Regions from separate parts of the Streptomyces sp. ME02-8801-2C genome, predicted to be linked through region 2. Evidence: riboswitches for the same ligand, from Rfam matches in the RefSeq annotation. Region 2 holds a riboswitch; each other region holds the start of a gene.
The links. Region 2 has a riboswitch for cyclic di-AMP ahead of PV396_RS38800 (NlpC/P60 family protein). Riboswitches for the same ligand answer to the same signal wherever they lie in the genome.

Region 1 (4,891 bases), on a different contig from region 2:
TCGTGATGTCGCCGTTCGCGCACCCCCTGTTCACGGTCCTCACCGGCATCGGTTTCGGGATCTCCGCGCGGTCGGGGGAGCGCCGGCGCGTCCGCCGGGTGCTGCTGCCGCTGACCGGGCTGTTGCTCGCGATGAGCATGCACGCCCTGTGGAACGGCTCGTCGACGTTCGGGGAGTTCGGGTTCATCGCGGTGTACGCCGCGTTCATGCTGCCCGCGTTCGGCCTGCTGACCTGGCTGGTCATCTGGACCCGCCAGCGCGAACTGCGTACCGTGCGCGCCGAGTTGCCGGCGTACGCGCTGGCCGGCTGGCTGACCCCGGGCGAGCCGTACGCCCTCGGCTCGATGCGCGCCCGCCGCCTGGCCCGCGAGTACGCCCGCCATCACCTGGGCAGACCGGCGGGGCGCGCGGTGGCGCAGTACGAGGCGTACGCCACCTCGCTCGCGTTCCTGCGTCACCGGGGGCGCCTCGGCCGCGCGGGCGCCGACTTCGTCGTACGGGAGCAGGAGCTGCTGGGCGAGCTGTGGCAGCGCAGGGCGGTGGCCCGCCCGGCCCTGGACCACGCGGCGCGCGCCATCGCACCGGCGCCGGTGCACGTACCGCCGCAGGCCGCCTGGCCGGCGTACGGCCAACAACCGTACGCACAGCAGCAGCCGTACGGGCCCCAGGGGTACGGGCAGCAGCCGTACGGGCCGGCGAGTCCGTACCCGGCCTACAACCCGTACCGCTCCTAGCCCGTCACAGCGTCAGGCACAGGCCCTGGCTACGCCGAAGCCGCCGTCAGGGTCGCGAGTTCCGCCTCCGTCAGTTCCAGTTCCGCGACCGCGAGCAGCGGCGGGAGCTGGTCGGCCGTGCGGGCGGACGCGATCGGGGCCGCCACCGTGGGCTGGGCGGCGAGCCAGGCCAGGGCGACCGTGGCGACCTCCGCGCCGTGTGCCTCGGCGACGGAGTCCAGCGCGGCCAGGACCTTCCTGCCGCGCTCCGACTCCAGGTGCTGGGCGGCGCCCTGGGCGCGCCGGCTGTCGACCGTCGTACCGGCGCGGTACTTGCCCGTGAGGAAGCCGGAGGCCAGCGCGTAGTAGGGGACGGCGGCGAGGCCCGTACGGGAGGCGATGTCGAGTCGCGGGCCCTCGTAGGTGTCGCGCGAGACCAGGTTGTAGTGGGGCTGGATGGCCACGTACTTGGCCAGGCCCTCACGGTCGGAGAAGTCGAGGGAGGCCTGGAGCCGCTCGGGCGAGATGTTGGAGACGGCGATGTGCCGCACCTTGCCCGCGGTCACCAGTTCGTCGAGGGCGCCGATGATCTCCTCGACGGGCACCTCGGGTTGGTCGAAGTGCGTGAAGTACAGGTCGATGTGGTCGGTGTCGAGGCGGCGCAGGGAGGCGTCGGCGGCGGCCTTGATGTTGGTGCCCGAGAGACCGGGGAAGTCGGGGTGCTGGCTGACCTTCGTGGCGACCACGATGTCCTCGCGGTTGCCGCGCTTATTCAGCCACTTGCCGATGAGGGTCTCGGACTCGCCGCCCTTGTTGCCGTCGGCCCACGCCGAGTAGACGTCGGCGGTGTCCAGGAAGTTGCCGCCGGCCGCCGCGTAGGCGTCGAGCACCTCGAAGGAGCCCGCCTCGTCGGCGGTCCAGCCGAAGACGTTGCCGCCGAGGGCGAGCGGGAAGACCTCTAGGTCCGATGATCCGAGCTTGCGAAGAACAGTCATGCTCATCGTCAACGCCCGCGGCGGAGACCGTGATTCCGATCCGTTCACGAAGGTCGTGTGAACAGTCGTGTGAACAACGGAACGCCGGTAGTCCTGACGTCGGGTGGCGAACGTCAGGACTACCGGCGGAAAACCGGGGAACGCGTCCCTTACGGGTTGAGGCCCATGCTGCGCAGCCAGGCCATCGGGTCGATGCCCGCGCTGTCCGTGCTGCTGGTGTGCACCTCCAGGTGGAGGTGGGCCCCGGTGACGTTGCCGGTGGCACCGACGCGGCCGATGACGTCACCCGTGGCGACCTTCTGGCCGACGGTGACGTTGATCGAGGACTGGTGGGCGTACCACAGCTCGGTGCCGTCATCGAGGGTGAGGATGGTGCGGTAGCCGTACGAGCCGCTCCAGCCCGCCTCGGTGATCGTGCCGCTGTGGATGGCCTTGAGCGGCGTGCCGGTGGGCGCGGCGAAGTCGAGGCCGGTGTGGTAGCCGGAGGACCACAGCGCGCCGGCCTGGCCGAACGTCGAGGTGATCGTGTACGAGGAGGTCGGCAGCGTGTACTGCTTGGCGAGCTCGGCGAGGCGCGCGGCCTCCCGCTTCGCCTCGGCGGCTTCCGCGGCCGCCTTCTTCGCGGCGGCGGCCTTCTCGGCGGCCTCGCGCTTCACCTTGGCCGCCTCGGCGGCGGCCTTCTTCGCGGCGGCGTCCTCGGCTGCCTGCTGGACCTTGGCCTCGGCCTGGTCCTTCTGCTGCTCGGCCTGGAGGATGATGCGGGCCCGCAGGGCCTCGCCGGCGTCGCTGGTGCCCTGCTCGGTCTCCTCGGTGGTCACGCCGACGCTGCTGAGCGCGGTGGCGGAGCCCTGGGGCTCGTCGTCCGAGTCGTCGTTCGTGAAGGGCGAGCCGACGGAGGGCAGGTCGGGGATCGAGATGGAGACCGGCGGCTTGCCGGTCTGCGCGGTGGCCATGCCGGCCCCGCCGACAGCGGCTATGACGCCGACGCCGAGAACGGTGGAGCTGCGGGCGAGCCCTCCGCGCTGCTTGCCGACGCGGTGCCGGCCGCGAACAGGTCGGGTGGAGTCCGCGGTGGGATTCCACTCCTCCCAGGGGCCCTCGTCGATACGGCGACCGCCGAAGCCGAAGGTCGGGATCTTGCCGTCCTCGGTCTCGGTGCTGCGCTGGCTCGGCATGAACGGGGCCTCTGGGGCAGCCGGGTTTGACGCCACGTGGGCGTGCTCCTTTCCTTCCTTCTCGCCTACCGGGTTAGCTGACGGGTTCGGAGCAGGAAGGTCTCCTACGCGCGTATACCTGCCGTGTTGCCACGGAGGCGGACGAGCGATTCACCCCAAGTTGGTGGTTCCCCGGTTCCCTTGCGGGATTCGGCGCGTGCGCACGGAGCCGTCTCTTGTGACGGCTGGGACAACCGCGCTGCGTTATCGAACGTTAATAGACCCGGACGTCTGATTCCAAGCTGTTCCGGTTGATCGTTAACCCTTTTCTCGAGGACTTTCCGGGTCACCACCGGTGAAAATCGGGCGAGTTGACCCGGCCGATGTGACCAGTCAGTAGGCCGTCGCCCGCGCGCGGGGTGACCTGCCGGGACGAGCCGGGAGCGGTCGGGCCGGAAAACGACTCAGGGCCGGAAACCAGAAGAACTGGTTTCCGGCCCTGGGCCTTCAGTAGCGGGGACAGGATTTGAACCTGCGACCTCTGGGTTATGAGCCCAGCGAGCTACCGAGCTGCTCCACCCCGCGTCGGTGAACACAACTATACGCCATCCGCGGGACGCCGATCACCACGTTTGTCGTCAGCCCGGCAGATGGGCGTTGGGAGCCTTGGCCCGCTCCTCGTACTCGGGCAGTACGACGACGTCGACGCCCTTCCCCGTGAGCAGCCCGGTCCCGTCCGCCGCGACCACGAAGGTGTCCGGTTCACGCCAGGCGGTCACCACCCGGCGTACGCCCGCCTCGAGGATCAGCCGGGCGCAGGGCGCGGGCCGGGAGGCCCTGCGCGCGCAGGGTTCGAGGCTGCTGTAGACGGTGGCCGTCCGAAGGCGGGCGTCGGCCGGGTCGAGCTTCGCGAGGGCCGCCTCCTCCGCGTGCACGACCGGGTCGCCGCCCTCGCGGGAGTGGCCGCGCGCCAGTTCCGTACCGTCGGCGGCGACCACGACCGCCCCCACGCTGAACGCCGTGTCCGACGGCGGACACCGCTCCGCCAGTTCGCACGCCAGTGCCAGCCAGTGCCGGTCGGCGGCGGAGGCGACCGGGCCGGCGCCGGGAGCGGTGGGCTCGTACCGCATGAGGACGACGTCCTCGATCCGGCGCGTCTCGGTCAGCCGGAGTCGGCCGCCCTGGTAGGCGCCAGGGCCGAAGAGGCGGGGGGCGTCGGGGTCGCCGACGAAGAGGGGCGCGAGGACGAGCTGGAGTTCATCGGCGAGGCCCTGCTGGAGGAGCTGGGTGTGGATGGTGCCGCCACCCTCGACCATCAGGCGCCGCACACCTCGTACGTCGTGCAGGTGTTCGAGCAAGGCCCGCCAGTCGAGCGGGCCGGGGCCCAGGGCGACGATGTCGACGTCGGCACCGAGGTTCGCGCGCCGGGCCTGTTCGGTGCCCTTGTCCGTCGTGTAGACGACTTTCTCGCCGCCCGTGTGCCAGAAGTTGGCGGCCGGGTCCAGTTCGCCCGATCCGCTCACCGTCACCTTGAGCGGGTACGCGGGCTTTCCGGCCGCCAGCCGCGCGGCCCGCCGCTCGGGCGAGTTGACCAGGAGGCGCGGGTTGTCGGCGCGGATGGTGCCGGCGCCGATGAGGATCGCGTCGCTGGACGCCCGTACCTCGTCGACCCGGTCGAAGTCGGCGGGGCTGGAGAGCAGCAGCCGTTCGGGGCCGGTGTCGTCCAGGTGGCCGTCGAGGGAGACGGCGGCGGACAACAGGACGTGGGGGAAGGGCATGGGGGCACTCTCTTCCGGTTTTTCCGGCTCTTCCGACTCTCGTGGCCGGCTCTCGCGGCGGCCCTTCCGGCGCTTGCAGGACCGCAGCTTGGTTCAAGTTTTAAACAAACCTACACTGGTCGCATGACGACCCGCTGGCTCACCCCCGAGGAGCAGCGCGCGTGGCGCGCGTACATCTCGGCCTCCCTGCTCCTGGAGGACGTGCTCGACCGGCAGCTTCAGCAGGACGCCGGGATGCCGCACCTCTACTA
Region 2 (4,891 bases):
GTGCCCCGCCCCAGCCCGCGCCACCGCTTCCGCCGTCCGCCGTGAGCCGGGTGCGGTCCTCGGTGGTGAGCCGGGACAGCAGTTGCCGGGCCTCGCCCAGCTTTCCGGTGACGGTCTTCTTGTGGTGGTTCAGTTCGGCCTGGCGGGACTTAAGGGTGGTCAGTTCGACGTGGGCCGCCCCGCGCAGCTGCTCGATCTCCCGCAGCTGGTTGCGTACACGGGCCACGTCCGACGCCTGTCTGCTGCCCGCCCGTTCGGCGAAGGCGGCGCCGTCCAGATAGCCGTCGGGGTCGTCGGAGAGGGCGAGTTGCAGCGCGGGGTCGAGTCCGCCGGCGCGGTACTGCGCTGCGGCCATCGAACCCAGTGCCTCCCGGGCCGAGTTGAGACGCTCCTCCTTGCGCGCCGCCTCGTCCCGCAGGTTCTCCAGTCGCCGCTCCGCTCGCTCCGCCTTCTCCTTCGAGCCGTTGTACTTCTCGGTGGCGACCTCCGCCTCCTCGTACAGCTTGTTCACCTTGGCCTGGACCTGCGCCGATGTCAGTTGTGGTTCGGCGTAGCCGATGCCGTCGAAGCCGGTCGCCGTCGCCGCGCCCGCGAGGGCGATCGTCGCAGCGGTGCGGGCCGTATTGCCGTTGAGCGAGCGCTGTCGGGGCTTGCGGTGCGCTGCCACGGGGGGTCACGTCCTTTCGTACGACCGCCACTACGACGACCGCCGGACGGCTGCCTGGGAAGCGGACCCAGGAGGGCGGTTGCGCGTCCGGCGACGGTCCGCACAGGGGAAGCGGTCCGCCGCCGGACTTTCTCGGCGGTGGTGTCCGACTGCCGCCCCTGGCCCGGGCGGCGGTGGGGAGCCGGTCACCTGGAGGAGGACGCTAAACCTGAGAGTGTCGTGGGGGTAACGCCATGTACGGAACTGGCGTGAGCCGACCGCCGGGTGACCGCATGCGACCGTGATCCGGTTCCGGCGCCGCCGCCTTCGCGCTGAGGGCTGATCGATGCGGAGGTTCACGGGACGCGTGGGGGTGACAGGGTGCTATGGGGTGCATATATGCGAGGTCTTGCCGCGCACTCCCGGCCCGGTGTCATGGGGCACGGGTGCCTCTGACTAGGCTCCGGCCTCATGGACGTACTCATCCATCTCGTCGTCGGCCTGCACATCATCGGCATCGCGTCGCTCCTGGGCGGGTTTCTCACCCAGATGAAGGCGATGGGGCAGGGCACGGCTCGCTTCGTGCCGGCGATGCTGCACGGCGCGTTCACCATGCTGGTCACCGGCGTCGCCCTGGTGGGCCTCAACCAGGCCGACGACCAGACGGTCAACAACGTCAAGATCGGCGTCAAGCTGGCCCTGCTGATCGTGATCCTCGGCCTCGTCTATGTGAAGCGGGACGACGAGACCGTGGACAAACGCCTGTTCGGCCTGGTCGGCCTGTTCACCACGGCGAACATCTTCATCGCCGTGCTCTGGACCTGACCCGGCCGAACCTTCCCTCCGCTGTGCGTCAGGCGGGGCGCACCACGCTGTGGATCGTCGACTCGCCGTCGTAGAAGATCGATTCCTCCCGGACGTACGCACCCGGCTTCGGGGCGTGGATCATCATGCCGTTGCCGATGTAGAGGCCGACGTGGCTGATGTCGTCGTAGAAGAAGACCAGGTCACCGGGCTGGATGTCGGAGAGGGAGACCGTCGTGCCCGCGTTCACCTGGTCGTAGGTGGTGCGCGGGAGGGTGACGCCGGCGGCCCGCCAGGCGGCCTGGGTGAGACTCGAACAGTCGTACGAATCCGGGCCGGTCGCTCCCCAGACGTACGGCTTGCCGATCTGTGCGCGTGCGAAGGTCAAAGCCTTCTCGGCCTTGGTGGCATACGAGGCGTCGGGAGCCGCCGGTGCCGGAGTGTCCGAGGCGCTGCTGCCCGCCGCGGGCTGTGCCGCGGCCGCTGCGGCTGCCGCTTCCTGCCGGCGCTGCTCGGCCTCCTGCTGCTGCCGGGCGAGTTCCTGCGCCCGGCGGAGAGCCACCGCCTGCTTCTCCCGTTCGATCGCCGCGAGGCGCAGCTTCTCCTCGGCGGTGAGGCGGGAGAGCAGCCGACGGGCCTCCACGAGCTTCGTCTGGACGGCGGTCTTGGTGATCTGCAGTTCGTCCTGGGACTCGGTGAGCGACTCGAGGGTCACCGAGGCCTCCTGGCGCTTCTGCGTCGTCTCGGCCTGCTCGGTGATGTAGTCGTCGACCGCGTCCTTCTGGCGGGCGGTCAGACGGTCCATCAGCTGGTTCTGGTCGAAGTAGTCCTGGGGGTCGTCCGCGAGCAGGAACGTCGCCGTGTCCGGAGCGGCGGACCCGGTGCGGTACTGGGCCGCGGCGAAGGAACCCAGCTCCTCGCGCGCGTCGTTGAGTTTCTGGGTGCGCCGGGCCACGTCGTCCATCAGGGCGTCGACACGTCCCCGCTGCTTGGAGGCCTTCTCCTTGGCGGCGTTGTACTTGTCGGTGGCGGACTCGGCCTGGCGGTACAGGTCGCCGACCTTCGCCTCGACCTCCTCCATGCTCGGCTTGTCGTCGGACGCGGGAGCCGGAGGTGTGGAGGGCGCCGTGGGCGCGGCGTTGGCGGTCTGGGACAGCAGGGCGACGGAGGTCAGGGCCGCCGTGGCGAAGGCGGGGGTCCGTATGCCTGCTACGCGCGTTCCCGTAGGGCGCGACTTGCGGTGCGACGACGCCAAGGGAGGCGACTCCTTCCACGTTCCGCCTACCGGGTTAGCTGTCGGGTTCGGGCGGGTGGTTCGGAAGGGTTGCCCTACGGTCCTTGCCTGGACGGCGGTTGGACCGATTCACCCCAGGATTTCGGTGGGTCCCCGGCTCCTGCCGCACAGGGCGGCACGATCGGACTCGGCGGAGGCCGCACGGCCCGGCGAGGTTCGCCGGTGGAGATCGAGCGGCCTTACGAAACGCTAACCAACAGGTGTGCCTCCTGTGAAGGTTGATGACCGCTATGCCCGGTACGTTTTTGTGACCTTGCCCCTAAACATGGCTCTGTGTGGTCGATCGGAAGTTGTTTGTGAAGATTCTTGAGGAATGTTGATGTATGGCCTCTTTCGGGCCTGCTGTCCGGACGGCCTGGTCGGCCGGTGCCGATACCAGGGGATGTTTTCGGGGTGGGGGCGGGCTGTCAGTGGGGAGGCCTAGACTCGGAGAGCGATGAGCAGCCTCTTTGACGACAGCTTCCTGGCGGACCTCCAGGGCCCTCGGGCCCACGCGGAGGAACCCCCGCCACCGCCCGAGGACGAGCACGCGCCGGAGCCCGTTCCGGACGACCTGTTCGGCGGGAAGTTCGACGCGCCGCCGGACCGGGACGCGTACTACCGCGACGGCGCACCCCGTCCGGTGGTGGACTCCGCTGCGCTCCTGGAGGGGCTGAACGAGAACCAGCGCGCGGCTGTCGTGCACGCCGACACCCCCCTGCTCATCGTGGCGGGCGCCGGCTCCGGCAAGACGCGCGTACTCACGCACCGGATCGCGTATCTGCTGGGCGAGCGTGGCGTCCACCCCGGCCAGATCCTCGCGATCACCTTCACCAACAAGGCCGCCGGTGAGATGAAGGAGCGCGTCGAGCAGCTCGTCGGCCCGCGCGCGAACGCGATGTGGGTGATGACCTTCCACAGTGCGTGCGTGCGGATCCTGCGGCGGGAGAGCAAGAGGCTGGGCTTCACCTCCTCCTTCTCCATCTACGACGCCGCCGACAGCAAGCGGCTGATGGCGCTCGTCTGCCGCGATCTGGACCTGGACCCCAAGCGTTTCCCGCCCAAGTCCTTCAGTGCGAAGATCTCCAACCTGAAGAACGAGCTGATCGACGAGGAGGACTTCGCCGCCCAGGCGAGCGACGGTTTCGAGAAGACCCTCGCCCAGGCGTACGCGATGTACCAGTCGCGGCTGCGTGAGGCCAACGCGCTCGACTTCGACGACCTGATCATGACGACGGTCAATCTGCTGCGCGCCTTCCCGGACGTCGCCGAGCACTACCGCCGCCGCTTCCGGCACGTCCTGGTCGACGAGTACCAGGACACCAACCACGCCCAGTACGCGCTCGTACGGGAACTCGTCGGCACCGCCGAGCACACCGGCGACGACATCGACGTACCGCCGAGCGAGTACGACCTGCGCCCCGCCGAACTGTGCGTCGTGGGCGACGCCGACCAGTCGATCTACGCCTTCCGAGGGGCGACGATCCGCAACATCCTCCAGTTCGAGGAGGACTACGCGGACGCGACGACGATCCTGCTCGAACAGAACTACCGCTCCACTCAGACGATCCTGAGCGCCGCCAACGCGGTCATCGAGCGCAACGAGTCCCGCCGCCCCAAGAACCTGTGGACCAACGCGGGCGCGGGCGCGCGCATCACCGGCTACGTCGCCGACACGGAGCACGACGAGGCGCAGTTCGTCGCCGAGGAGATAGACCGGCTGACGGACGCGGGCGACGCGAAGGCGGGCGATGTCGCCGTCTTCTACCGGACGAACGCCCAGTCCCGAGTCTTCGAGGAGATTTTCATCCGGGTCGGCCTGCCCTACAAGGTCGTCGGCGGTGTCCGCTTCTACGAGCGCAAGGAGGTCCGGGACGTCCTGGCCTATCTGCGTGTCCTCGCCAACCCGGAGGACTCGGTGCCGCTGCGCCGCATCCTCAACGTCCCCAAGCGCGGCATCGGCGACCGCGCGGAGGCGATGATCGACGCGTTGTCCCAGCGCGAGAAGATCAGCTTCCCGCAGGCGCTGAAGCGCGTCGACGAGGCGTACGGGATGGCTTCGCGGTCGACCAACGCCGTCAAGCGGTTCAACACGCTGATGGAGGACCTGCGGACGATCGCGGAGTCCGGCGCGGGCCCGGCGACCGTGCTGGAAGCGGTTCTCGAAC
Region 3 (4,891 bases), on a different contig from region 2:
TGCTTGCCCGCGGATTCGGGGGCCGTCGCGTGGAACGCCTCGTTCGACGCGCTGTCGTACGCCCACACCTCGTCACCGTTGTGGATCACGCTGTACTCGGCGGCCTTCTCCAGCAGAGAGATCTTCTGCTTGTCGGGTCCGTCCAGGGCGACGCGTACGGTGTGCGTGCCGGAGGCCAGTTCGAGAAGCTTGGCGCTCGGATCGGCGGCCGAACCCGAGCCGTCGGAATCCCCGCCGAGACCACCGCCCGACAGCAGCCCGCTCTCCAGACCGCCGAGGTCGGGCAGCCCCAGATCCGTACTGATCTTCACCGTGCCGGACAGCTGCTGTACGTCCGAGGCGGCGATCTTCTCGATGAGTTCCTGCGCGCTGATCTTCGGCAGATCGGGGTCACCGGAGCCGGCGAACGCCGGTACCAGCCCGATCGTCGCGACCGTCAGACCGATCACCACGGCCGGGGCGGCGTAACGCGCGGCCTTGCGGCGCCGGGACGGCACGTCCTCGGCCTCGATCCCGGCCACGGTGTCGGCCTCGATCCGGTTCCCCGCCTTGGCCTCTTCGTACGGTGCCATGTGTGCCTTACCTCCGTCGTCGGCGGCGGCTGTCCGTCCCACACTCTGTCCACCCTGAGCCGCCATTCTCACCCGAACCGGTGAGGAGTGGTGGTTTCCATCTCACCAAATCGGAGGTGGGGAATCGTCAGACCTTGGGCTCAACTCCACGTACTGCCACGGGATGACATGGGGGCACCTCGCGTCCCCTGACCCGTAGGGGACACCCGCATTTCCAGCCCGTCCGGCGCTTGAGGACGAGCGCGTTCAGCGCGGAGAGGGGTCTGGGGGCGCAGCCCCCAGGGACAGGATGGGACGGGTAAGGGCGGCGGGGGCGAACCCTCACCCGGCCCGATGCACCACCGCGTCGCACATCTCCAGCAGCGCGGCCTTCGCATCGCACTCCACCAACGGCGCCAACGCCGCCCGCGCGTCCTCCGCATACCGCACCGTGTCCCGCCGAGCCTGCTCCAGCGCCGGATGCACCCGCAGCCGGGCCAGGGCCTCCGCGTGCCGCGCGTCGTCACTCAGGTCGGAGTCCAGCAGCTCACACAGCGCGATGTCCTCGGCCAGCCCCAGTCGAGCCACCCGCTCCCGCAATCGCAGCACAGGCATCGTGGGAATGCCCTCGCGCAGATCCGTCCCGGGCGTCTTCCCCGACTCGTGGGAGTCGGACGCGATGTCCAGCACGTCGTCCGCGAGCTGGAAGGCGACCCCGAGCCGCTCCCCGTACTGGGTGAGCACATCCACGACACTGTCGTCGGCACCGGACATCATCGCCCCGAACCGGCAGGCCACCGCCACCAGCGATCCGGTCTTGCCGCCGAGCACGTCCAGATAGTGCTCGACGGGGTCCCGCCCGTCCGACGGCCCCGCGGTCTCCAGGATCTGCCCGGTCACCAGCCGCTCGAACGCCTCCGCCTGCACCCGGACCGCCTCGGGCCCGAGGTCGGCGAGGATGTGCGAGGCGCGCGCGAACAGGAAGTCCCCGGTGAGGACCGCGACGGAGTTCCCCCAGCGCGTGTTGGCGCTGGGCACCCCGCGCCGCACCTCGGCCTCGTCCATGACGTCGTCGTGATACAGCGTCGCGAGGTGGGTCAGCTCCACCACCACCGCGGACGGCACGATCCCCGGCGCGTGCCGGTCCCCGAACTGCGCCGCGAGCATCACGAGCAGCGGCCTGAACCGCTTACCGCCCGCCCGTACGAGATGCTGCGCGGCCTCCGTGATGAAGGGGACCTCGCTCTTGGTGGCTTCGAGCAAACCTTCCTCGACAGCCGCCAATCCGGCCTGGACATCGGCTTCGAGAGCCTGGTCCCGCACGCTCAGCCCGAACGGCCCGACGACGGTCACGAGGGATCTCCTGTCTGCTGTGTCTACTGGCGGTCACACGGTGTGTCGATAGGTCGCTGCCCTCACTCGAGTCAGCGTATCCGGTCACGTTTCGATCACCGCGAGCGCCCGCCCGTCCAGGCCGGGCGGTATCGGATCACGACCGGAATGTTTTTGATCAGTCCAAAGCATGGACATTTATAAGCACACCGCGCCCCACACTCCACACCTCGCTGCCGCGATCCTCACCGGAACAACGCACGACCCCTTCCGGCGACCGACACATACCCCAAAACCCTCGAAACACCCCAAACCCACCACTCGCCCCATCATCACCACATCTACCCCCCACCCGTGATTCGAGTCACGTCGCCAATCAGCCCACACCCCCTCCTCCCCGCAAACTTCCCGTTCACAAAGGCAAGTTACTCCCTCACTCGCCCTTTACTATTTGCCCGTTTTATCCCCAACGGGCGGACGATATGAGTAAGTCCTGCATTTCCGCCCCTTGTTCCACCCGTGTGCTCTCGCATACGTTTCGCGCCACACCGGGCGGATCGCCGAATCCTGCCGCCGCCCGTAGAGCAGCAACCACCCACCCACATGTGACTCACGCAGGCAGGAGCGGGGGACCCAGGTAAGCCGCCGGTCCGGACATCGACACCGGAGCGGCTAGGGGTGAAGCCGCGCGCCGCAACGCGCCCGGCCGGGCATCTCCCGCCCGAACCCGACAGCTCACCTCGTAGGCGCCGGAGAGGACTCACCATGCCCGCACGAGGTCAGCACAACCGCGCGAGAACCCTTCGCCGCCCGCTCGCACTCACGCGCACACTCGCCATCACCGCGACGGCCGCCGCAGCCCTGGCCATCCCCTTCCTGACCGCGACGACGGCCTCGGCCGCCCCGTCGGCCGCGTCGTCGGCCGCGTCGTCGGCCGCGTCGTCGGCCGCGTCGTCGGCCGCGTCGTCGACGACGTACTACGCGAACAACCTGGACGGCTGGATCCGCGAATCGCTCGACATCATGGCGCAGAAGGGAATCCCCGGGACGTACGACGGCCTCTACCGCAACATCATGCGCGAGTCGTCGGGCAACCCCTACGCCATCAACAACTGGGACTCGAACGCGGCAGCCGGCACCCCCTCCAAGGGGCTCCTCCAGGTCATCGACCCGACCTTCGCCGCGTACCACGTCGCCGGAACCTCGTTCGACCCCTACGACCCGATCGCCAACATCACCGCCGCCTGCAACTACGCGGCCGCGCGATACGGATCGATAGACAACGTGTACGGGGCCTACTAGGCCGACCGTCCCTGCCCGGGTGGGGCGGGCGTCCCCTGGGCCAGACCCACGACGCCCGCCCCACCCGGGCCCATTGCCGCCTACCCGGGCCTACTGCCGGCCGACCCGTGTCGCTGCCGAGGCCGATGCTGGTGCCACTGCAGGTGCCGACCCTGGTACCGGCGCCTCCCAGTCCCCCCAGCCCTTCCCCCGCCCGAACAACCGCTCCAGCACCACCGCGATCCCGTCGTCCTCGTTCGAGAGGGTGACCTCGTCCGCAACCGCCTTGAGCTCGGGATGGGCGTTGGCCATGGCGACACCGTGGGCCGCCCAGTCGAACATCGGGATGTCATTGGGCATGTCGCCGAAGGCGATGGTGGCGGACGAGGACAGCCCGAGATACTCGGCGGCCAACGCGAGCCCCGTCGCCTTGGTGATGCCGCATGGCTGGAGTTCGACGGTGCCGGGCCCCGACATGGTGACGGTCGCGAGCGAACCCACCGCTCCACGCGCCGCCGACGCCAACTCGTCGTCGGACAGCGACGGGTGGCGAAGCAGCACCTTGCTGATGGGCGCGGCCCACAGATCGTCCCGGCACGGCACCTGTACGGCGGGCAGCGTCGGGTGCGGCATCAGGTACCCGGGTTCGATCAGCGTGAGCCCGTCGACCCCGTCCTGATCGACGGCGGCGTACAACTGCCCGACCTCGGCCTCGATCTTGCCGAGCGCGGTCTCCGCCAGCTCCCGGTCCAGGGTCACCGACCACAGCAGCCGGTCCGCGCCGGCGTCGTACAACTGCGCTCCCTGCCCACACACCGCGAGCCCCCCGGCACCGAGGTCGTCGAGCAGCGGCCGGACTCTCGGCGCGGGGCGACCCGTCACGACCAGATGACGGGCACCGGCGGCCGTGGCGCGCGCCAGGGCGGTCCGTGACCGGTCGGAGAGCGTGTCGTCGGCGCGCAGGAGCGTTCCGTCAAGATCCGTGGCGATAAGTGCGTATGAGGTGGGAGCGGGCATGATCCAGAGAATACGGATCGTTCGACCCCTCGGCCGCCGCCCGAACCGGACGAGGTTCGCCGTCCCGGCAGCAACAGCCCCGGCGCGTGGGCCAGTTCCTGCCGCGGACACCGCCCCGGGAGGCCACGATCAGCACGACAACTCGATGCGGTGAACCCCTGGTTCACAAGATCGAGCGAGGGCCCAGCCCCCACACACATATCCGGCACCGACCCTCGGCGTTGCCCGGCTCACCGCCAGCTCCGTGCGCAGCTCGTGCCCGAGGAAGTCCATCGCGGCGCTGTCGACGCGCTAGCCGGTCGCGGCTATGACATGGTCGGCCGACAACTCCCGCGTACGACCGCCGAGTTCGCGTACGGTCAACACCGGCCGGCCCCCGACGAAGCTCACTCCGCTGCCCGAACGGCCCACCTCCAGCGCTCCCTTGGCCTCCGTACCCCCGGTTGCTCCCGCCCGGACGATCCGCGCGACCTCGCTCACCTCCACCTTCCCCTCGAACCGGTCGCGCAGCCGCCACGCCCCGAGGGGTCCGAGGACGCGCCGCACGAGGTAGTGACGGGCCCGGGCGGGGAGGTAGCGGTAGGGATGCGGATGGTAGGTGAGGGCCCACAGCGACCAGGCGTTGCCGGAATCAGTAGCTCCAGACGACACCCATCAGGACATTACGAACTCTTTAGACACTGGGGACACTGCCCTGAGCCCGCAGCTCA

Region 1: another riboswitch for cyclic di-AMP. It lies ahead of PV396_RS39515 (M23 family metallopeptidase); the one in region 2 lies ahead of PV396_RS38800 (NlpC/P60 family protein).
Region 3: another riboswitch for cyclic di-AMP. It lies ahead of PV396_RS20375 (transglycosylase SLT domain-containing protein); the one in region 2 lies ahead of PV396_RS38800 (NlpC/P60 family protein).

Annotation. Positions count from the first base shown of each region.
Region 1 is NZ_JARAXP010000022.1:17,374-22,264, forward strand. Features, by position in the region: gene PV396_RS39505 (PrsW family intramembrane metalloprotease) at 1-734, shown strand, start outside; gene PV396_RS39510 (aldo/keto reductase) at 764-1,708, opposite strand; gene PV396_RS39515 (M23 family metallopeptidase) at 1,858-2,919, opposite strand; cyclic di-AMP (ydaO/yuaA leader) riboswitch at 2,931-3,088, opposite strand; tRNA gene PV396_RS39520 (tRNA-Met) at 3,374-3,447, opposite strand; gene PV396_RS39525 (dihydrofolate reductase family protein) at 3,501-4,640, opposite strand; gene PV396_RS39530 (MarR family winged helix-turn-helix transcriptional regulator) at 4,764-4,891, shown strand, end outside.
Region 2 is NZ_JARAXP010000020.1:56,141-61,031, reverse strand. Features, by position in the region: gene PV396_RS38810 (NlpC/P60 family protein) at 1-667, opposite strand, end outside; gene PV396_RS38805 (hypothetical protein) at 1,118-1,471, shown strand; gene PV396_RS38800 (NlpC/P60 family protein) at 1,500-2,705, opposite strand; cyclic di-AMP (ydaO/yuaA leader) riboswitch at 2,713-2,887, opposite strand; gene pcrA (DNA helicase PcrA) at 3,181-4,891, shown strand, end outside.
Region 3 is NZ_JARAXP010000006.1:61,054-65,944, reverse strand. Features, by position in the region: gene PV396_RS20385 (DUF2092 domain-containing protein) at 1-572, opposite strand, end outside; gene PV396_RS20380 (polyprenyl synthetase family protein) at 894-1,904, opposite strand; cyclic di-AMP (ydaO/yuaA leader) riboswitch at 2,480-2,645, shown strand; gene PV396_RS20375 (transglycosylase SLT domain-containing protein) at 2,649-3,185, shown strand; gene PV396_RS20370 (HAD family hydrolase) at 3,276-4,181, opposite strand; partial or broken gene PV396_RS20365 (hypothetical protein) at 4,311-4,808, opposite strand.